Regions from separate parts of the Kitasatospora sp. NPDC091207 genome, predicted to be linked through region 2. Evidence: riboswitches for the same ligand, from Rfam matches in the RefSeq annotation. Region 2 holds a riboswitch; the other holds the start of a gene.

Region 1 (3,624 bases), on a different contig from region 2:
GCCACCGCGGGAATGATCGAGACGCTCGCGCCGTCCTTGATCTCGGTCGCCAGACCCTCCGCGAACCGGACGTCGTCGTCATTGACGTAGACGTTCACGAAGCGGCGCAGCTTGCCGGCGTCGTCCAGGATCCGGGCGGCGATCCCGGCGTGGTTCTTCTCCAGGTCGGCGATGACGTCGCCCAGGGTGGCGCCCTCGGCGGCCACCTCGGCGGCACCGCCGGTGTAGGTGCGCAGGATGGTCGGGATGCGGACGGTGGCGCTCATGGGGGTCTCCTCGGGCGGAACGACGGGGCTGCGGGTGGGTCAGGCGGACGCGAGGCCGGCGTCGCGGAACGAGGCCAGCGTCGGGCGGATGACGGCGGTCATCCCGGAGTCGGAGACGGCGTCCAGCGTCTTCAGGCCGTCACCGGTGTTGATCGCGACGGTCTCCTTGGCCGGATCCAGCTGCCCGGTCTCCACCAGCTTCTTCAGCACGCCGACGGTCACCCCGCCCGCGGTCTCGGCGAAGATGCCCTCGGTCCGGGCCAGCAGCTTGATCGCGGCCACCACCTCGACGTCGGTGACGTCCTCGACGGCCCCGCCGGTGCGGCGCGCGATGTCCAGCACGTACGGGCCGTCGGCCGGGTTGCCGATCGCCAGCGACTTGGCGATGGTGTCCGGCTTGACCGGCCGGATCACGTCCTGGCCGGCCTTGAAGGCCGCCGAGACCGGCGAGCAGCCCGCCGCCTGGGCACCGAAGATCCGGTACGGGCGGTCCTCGACCAGGCCCAGCCTGATGAGCTCCTGCAGGCCCTTGTCGATCTTCGTCAGCTGCGAACCCGAGGCGATCGGGATGACGATCTGCTCCGGCAACCGCCAGCCGAGCTGCTCGCAGATCTCGTACGCCAGCGTCTTGGAGCCCTCGCCGTAGTACGGGCGCAGGTTGACGTTGACGAAGCCCCAGCCCTCACCGGCCGGGTCCCCGATCAGCTCCGAGCAGAAGCGGTTCACGTCGTCGTAGTTGCCCTCGATGCCGACCAGCTCGCCGCCGTAGACACCGGCCATGACGACCTTGCCCTGCTCCAGGTCGTGCGGGATGAACACGCAGGACTTGAAACCGGCCCGCGCCGCCGCCGCGCCCACCGCACCGGCCAGGTTGCCGGTCGAGGAGCAGGACAGGGTGGTGAAGTCGAACGCCCGCGCCGCCTCGATCGCACAGGCGACCACGCGGTCCTTGAACGAGTGCGTCGGGTTGCCCGAGTCGTCCTTGATGTGCAGCTGGGCGGTGAAGCCGAGCTCGCGGCCCAGGTTGTCCGCCTTCACCAGCGGGGTCCACCCCGGGTTGAGGTTCGGCTTGCCGGCGACATCGGCCGGGACGGGCAGCAGCGGCGCGTAGCGCCAGATCGACGCCGGACCGGCCTCGATCCGCTTGCGGAGCTCCTCCGCACCCTCGCTGCCGAAGTCGTAGGCGATCTCCAGCGGCCCGAAACACTCCACACAGGCGAAGCTGGGACCGAGCGGGAACCGGGTACCGCACTCCCGACAGGACAGTGCGACGGCGGGGCCGAGATCAACGGTGGCGGGTGCGGCGGTGTCGATAGCCATGATGGCGGAGGCCTCTCTCCTCATCTTCCCCGTGACGCGGGCGCGCCACAGGACGGAATTGGCACCTGTCCCGCCGGGGCCGAAGCCTGCCGTGCGAGAAGGTTGCCGGGACGTCAACGGGCCGTTCCCTCAGTCCCTCTGGATGAGCTCTGTGAAGTTGTGGTCCTGCTCAGCGGTGACCCCGGCGTGCGAAGGTCCGATCGCTGTACGAAGACTGTATCCGAAGGCGTCAACCCTGAACGGGACCGTCCGCCACGCGAGATGCCCCGTCCCACCCCGATCCGCCGAGGAGTGCTCCGTGCCCGCCGAACCGACTCCCGCGCTCCTCCCGAAGGCGGCGTCCTGGCTGCGCCGCCGCTCGTGGAGCGCGGCCGACCGCCCGGTGCGCGCCCTGCTGGAGGCCAAGCGGGCGGCGGGCCCGGCCGGCACCGTCAGCGTGGTGCTGCCCGCCCTGGACGAGGAGGCCACCGTCGGCGACATCGTCCGCACCGTGCGCCGCGAGCTGATGGAACGCCTGCCCCTGGTCGACGAGCTCGTCGTCGTCGACTCCGGATCCGTGGACGGCACCGCCGCCGCGGCCGCCGGGGCGGGCGCCCGGGTGGTCCACCGGGACGACATCCTGCCCCGGCTGCCCGCCGCCCCCGGCAAGGGCGAGGTGCTCTGGCGCTCGCTGCTGGTCACCAGCGGCGAGATCGTCTGCTTCGTCGACGCCGACCTCCGGTCCTTCGACCCCGCGTTCGTCTCCGGCATCATCGGCCCGCTGCTCACCGAGCCGGACATCCAGCTGGTCAAGGCCATGTACGACCGCCCGCTCGAAGTGGCGTCGGGCGGCCCGGACGCCGCCGTCGTCCCCTCCGGCGGCGGGCGGGTCACCGAGCTGGTCGCCCGCCCCCTGCTCAATCTGCACTGGCCGGAACTCGCCGGTTTCGTGCAGCCGCTCGGCGGCGAGTACGCGGCCCGCCGCTCGCTCCTCGAACGGCTGCCGTTCCCCACCGGCTACGGCGTCGAACTCGGCCTCCTGGTGGACGCCCTGGAGTTCGCCGGCCTGGACGCCCTCGCCCAGGTGGACGTGGGCGTACGCCACCACCGCCACCAGGACGGCCAGGCACTCGGCCGGATGGCCGCCACCATCTACCGCACCGCCCTGGAACGCCTCGACCGCACCCACCGGCTGAAGGCCTCGGCCGACCTGGTCCACCCGCTGCTCACCCAGTTCACCCGCGACCCGCGGACCCGCGCCTTCACCGCCCACACCCACCCGGTCACCGCCGTGGAACGGCCCCCGATGCACACCGTCCCCGAGTACGCGAACCGCCACCTCGGTTAGGTCCGGGGCCACGGCCGGAAACCACGGTGGGGGTTTGCCGACCCGGACCCACGGCAACATGCCAACCATGGGCGATCTCACGACCGAACGTTCGAGTGCGACCGGTTCCGCCGCCGTACTGGTGGCCTCCAACCGGGGACCGGTGTCGTTCAGCACCGGGGACGACGGCACCCTGACCCTGCGCCGGGGCGGCGGCGGGCTGGTCTCGGGGCTCTCCGCGATCGACGACCCGCACGCCGTCTGGGTCTGCGCGGCACTGGGCGAGGCCGACCGCCGCGCCGCCCGGGAGGCCCCGGACGGCCGCCTCGACCGCGCCGGCCACGAGGTCGGCGGACAGGCCGTCCGGATGCTCGACATCGACCCGGACACCTTCGCCCGCGCCTACAACGGCGTCGCCAACTCGACCCTCTGGTTCGTCCACCACCTGCTCTACGCCACCCCGACGGCCCCGTCCTTCGGCGCGGAGTTCCGCGCCGAGTGGCAGGCCTACACCGCCTACAACACCGCCTTCGCCGAGGCCCTCGCCGCCGAGGCCGCGCCCGGGGCCGCGGTGCTGATCCAGGACTACCACCTCTCGCTGGCACCGGCCCTGCTCCGGGCCGCCCGCCCCGACCTGCGCATCGGCCACTTCTCGCACACCCCGTGGGCCCCGCCCGAGTACTTCCGGCTGCTGCCGGACGACGTGGCCGCGAGCGTGCTCACCGGCATCCT
Region 2 (3,624 bases):
GCTGCGCCGCGCGGTCGTGGAGGGCCGCCCGCTGCCGGAGCCGCTGCCCGTCGACGAGCTGGACGAGCAGCTCGTCGCCCTGGGCGGGGCGACGCCCGGATGTCGATGACCCGGCCGGCCCGCGAACCGCGGGTCGGGGAGACCGCCGCCCGCCGCCGGCTCGCCCGCGTGGTGTCCTGCCACGTCCTGCACCCGCGGCTCCGGGGTGGAACCCGAGTCCTGGGTTCCCCGTCGGGTCACGCTTCCGGCTCGCCGTCGCGCCGCGTGAGCGCGCGGAGGCCCTGCGGGCGCTCGGTCGCGAGCCGGCCGTTCGTCACCGCGCTCTCCCCTCCGGCAGCCGCGACATCCTCGGTCAATCGAACCGTCGCACCCTGGAGGAGCTGAACGCCTGCTCCGCCCGTGCCTTCCAGGCCGCCGCCGGCGCGCTGGTGGACACCACCCTGGTCGTGCGCGGCCGCAAGCGGCTCGGCCGGACGGCGGGCACGGAGAAGGCGCCCCCGAGCCCCCAGCCGCTGCCGCAGCCCGCGCAGCCGCAGCCGACGCGGGCCCGCGGCCGAAAGGCGGCCGGTCCCGGTACAGCCGTGACACGCGTGACCGGCGTGACACCCGCGACGGTGCTCGTGACATCCGCGACGGCCTTGGTGCGACGCGCTGAGCAGCCAGGACCCGGCCCCGCCGGACACCGACCCGAGGCCGAGCCCGACCGCCGATCTCCTGACCGGACCTCAACAGCCATTGACGCGGGCACTTTTGTTGATCTACGGTTCCAGCGCGCCACGAGTTCCGGTGTTCAAGCCCTGGCTGGCCGGACGGCAACCCCCTGACGCGGTGGGGTGCTCCAGGTGAAGGCTCGGTGGACGTCCCGTTCCGCAAGCGCGATCGCTCCGGTCATGGTCCGGAGCCAAGACCAGGAGGCCGACATGGCAGGGCTGTTCAGCCGCCGCCACATCGACCTGCTGTTGGTCTCCAGCGCGCTCTGTCGTCGCTGACCACCGGACGGCCGCCCGGCCGGACCGGTCCAGTGATCGACCTCTTCGCGATGCGCGCCGCCCCGAACCGATCCCGGGTACGGCCACACACCCCAGGCCCCGAATCCCGGGCCGAACCCCAGGCCCCAGGCCAGGGGAGCGGCCCCGGGAGCGGCCCCGGGGCCGGCGCACTCGCGTCCAACACGCGTGCGGAAGCAGGGAATTCCCATGTCATCTCTCACCAGCAGCACCGGAACCGGCTCGGCCGGACACAGCCTCGCCGTCATCGCCCTCGGCACGGCGGCGGTGGTGGCCCTGACGGCCTGCACCAGTTCCCGGACGGCCGGCGGCACCAGCGGCGCGGCGGCGAAGGCCGTCACCATCGGCACCACCGACCAGGTGACCGGCCTCGATCCGGCCGGCTCCTGGGACGCGGGGTCGGGGACGATCGAGAGCGAGGTCTACGCGACCCTGCTCAGCGCCAGGAACGGCTCGTCGGACGTGTCGCCGGACCTCGCGTCCGCGATCGCGCTGACCGGCCCCACCACCTGGACGGTCACGCTGAAGCCGGGCCTCACATTCGCCAACGGGCACGAACTGACCTCCTCCGACGTCAAGTTCAGCTTCGACCGGCAGTTGGCGATCGCGGACAAGAACGGTCCCTCCTCGCTGCTCTACAACCTCCTCTCGGTGGCGGCGCCGGACCGGGACACGGTGGTCTTCACCCTCAAGTCGGCCAATGACACGCTGTTCCCGCAGGTCCTCTCCACCGCGGCCGGCTATGTCGTGGACGAGGAGGTGTTCCCCGCGGACAAGGTCCTCGACGACGCGGCCGTTGTCGCGGGCAAGCCCTGGAGCGGCCCCTACGCGATCCGCAGCTACGAGAAGAACGCGTTGGTCTCCTTCACCGCGAACACCGTCTACCAGGGGCAGCTCGGCACCCCGAAGACCAAGAACGTGCAGCTCAAGTACTACACGGACGCCGGCAATCTCAAGCTCGACGTCCAGCAGGGCACCATCGACGTGGTCTACCGCACCCTGCCGATCACCGACCTCCAGGACCTGGCCGGCAAGCAGGGCATCGCGGTGCACACCGGATCCGGCAACGGCATCCGGTTCATCGTCTTCAACCTCAAGACCCAGCCCTTCGGTTCAGCCACCCAACAGGCCGCCCCGGCCAAGGCCCTGGCGGTCCGTCAGGCGGTCGCCGACTCGATCGACCGGTCCCAGCTCGCCTCGCAGGTCTACAAGAACACCTTCCAGCCGCTCTACAGCTCCGTCCCCGACGGCATCACCGGCGCCACCCCCTCCCTCACGTCGCTCTACGGCGACAAGAAGGGCGGGCCGGACAAGGCCGCGGCGGCGCAGCGGCTCTCGGCGGCGGGCGTGAGCACCCCGGTCACCCTGAACCTGCAGTACAACCCCGACCACTACGGCTCGTCGTCGGCGGACGAGTACGCGTTGATCAAGACCCAGTTGGAGGCCACCGGCCTGTTCAAGGTGGAGCTGCAGTCCACCGCCTGGGCCCAGTACGGCAAGGAGCGCGTCGCCGACCAGTACCCGCTGTACCAGCTCGGCTGGTACGCGGACTACCTCGACGCCGACAACTACCTCTCCTCCTTCTACGCCGAGAACAACTGGGTGAACAACGGCTACGCCGACCCCGCCGTGCGGGCGCTGATCAAGCAGGAGGAGACCGAGACCGACGCGGCCAAGCGCACCGCGCTGATCCAGCAGGCGCAGGACGCGACCGCTGCCGCGTTGCCGCTGCTGCCGCTGCTCCAGGGCTCCACCGCGATCGTCACCCGGGCCGGGATCGAGGGTGTGCCGGAGAAGCTCACCAGCGCGTACCAGTTCCGCTGGGCGGAGCTCTCGAAGAAGTGACCGCTCACCCGCAGGACACCTCCGGCGCCGTCGGCTCGGCCGGCGGCGCCGCCGGGTACGGCCTCGCCCGCTACCTGGTCGTCCGCTTCCTCCTCATCGTCCCGACCGTGCTCGTCCTGGTCAGCGTCGTCTTCTTCCTGATGCGCGCCACCGGCGACCCGATCACCACCGCCTTCGGCGACCGGCTGACCCCGGCCCAACTGCAGGACAGACTGCACCGGGCGGGCTACGACCAGCCGCTGCTCACCCAGTACCTCGACTACCTGCGGGCCGTGTTCACCGGGGACTTCGGCACGACGGCCACCGACAACCAGGCGGTGTCGCAGGTGCTGCGGACCTACGGCGCCGCGACCGTCGAGCTGTCCGCCGTCGCGCTGCTGGTCGCGCTGGCGGTCGGCCTGCCGCTGGGCATGGTGGCCGCCTCCTACCGGGACCGCGCGCCCGATGTCGCGCTGCGGCTGTTCGCGATCCTCACCTACGCCACCCCGGTCTTCTTCTTCGGGCTGTTGCTGAAACTGGTCTTCGCGATCTGGCTGGACTGGTTCCCGGCCTCGGGCCGGGCGAGTATCGACGTCCAGCTGGAACTGCAGGACCAGACCGGCACCACCGGGCTGTACCTGGTCGACGCGGTCCGCAGCGGCGACCTGTCGGCGGTCGCCGACGTGCTGCGGCACGCGGTGCTGCCCGGCCTGGCACTCGGCCTGCTGGTCGCCGGGGTGCTGCTGCGGCTGGTCCGGACGAACCTGATCGGGACGCTGTCCGCCGACTACGT

The links. Region 2 has a riboswitch for S-adenosylmethionine ahead of ACIQTO_RS17355 (ABC transporter substrate-binding protein). Riboswitches for the same ligand answer to the same signal wherever they lie in the genome.
Region 1: linked by a shared signal. The riboswitch ahead of thrC (threonine synthase) and the one ahead of ACIQTO_RS17355 (ABC transporter substrate-binding protein) in region 2 are both predicted to bind S-adenosylmethionine.

The regions. Positions count from the first base shown of each region.
Region 1 is NZ_JBIVVS010000007.1:5,233-8,856, reverse strand. Features, by position in the region: gene ACIQTO_RS14565 (ubiquitin-like small modifier protein 1) at 1-266, opposite strand, end outside; gene thrC (threonine synthase) at 306-1,586, opposite strand; SAM riboswitch class I at 1,604-1,735, opposite strand; gene ACIQTO_RS14555 (glucosyl-3-phosphoglycerate synthase) at 1,885-2,913, shown strand; gene ACIQTO_RS14550 (trehalose-6-phosphate synthase) at 2,981-3,624, shown strand, end outside.
Region 2 is NZ_JBIVVS010000009.1:71,800-75,423, forward strand. Features, by position in the region: gene ACIQTO_RS17350 (hypothetical protein) at 1-109, shown strand, start outside; SAM riboswitch class IV at 773-882, shown strand; gene ACIQTO_RS17355 (ABC transporter substrate-binding protein) at 1,197-2,852, shown strand; gene ACIQTO_RS17360 (ABC transporter permease) at 2,849-3,624, shown strand, end outside.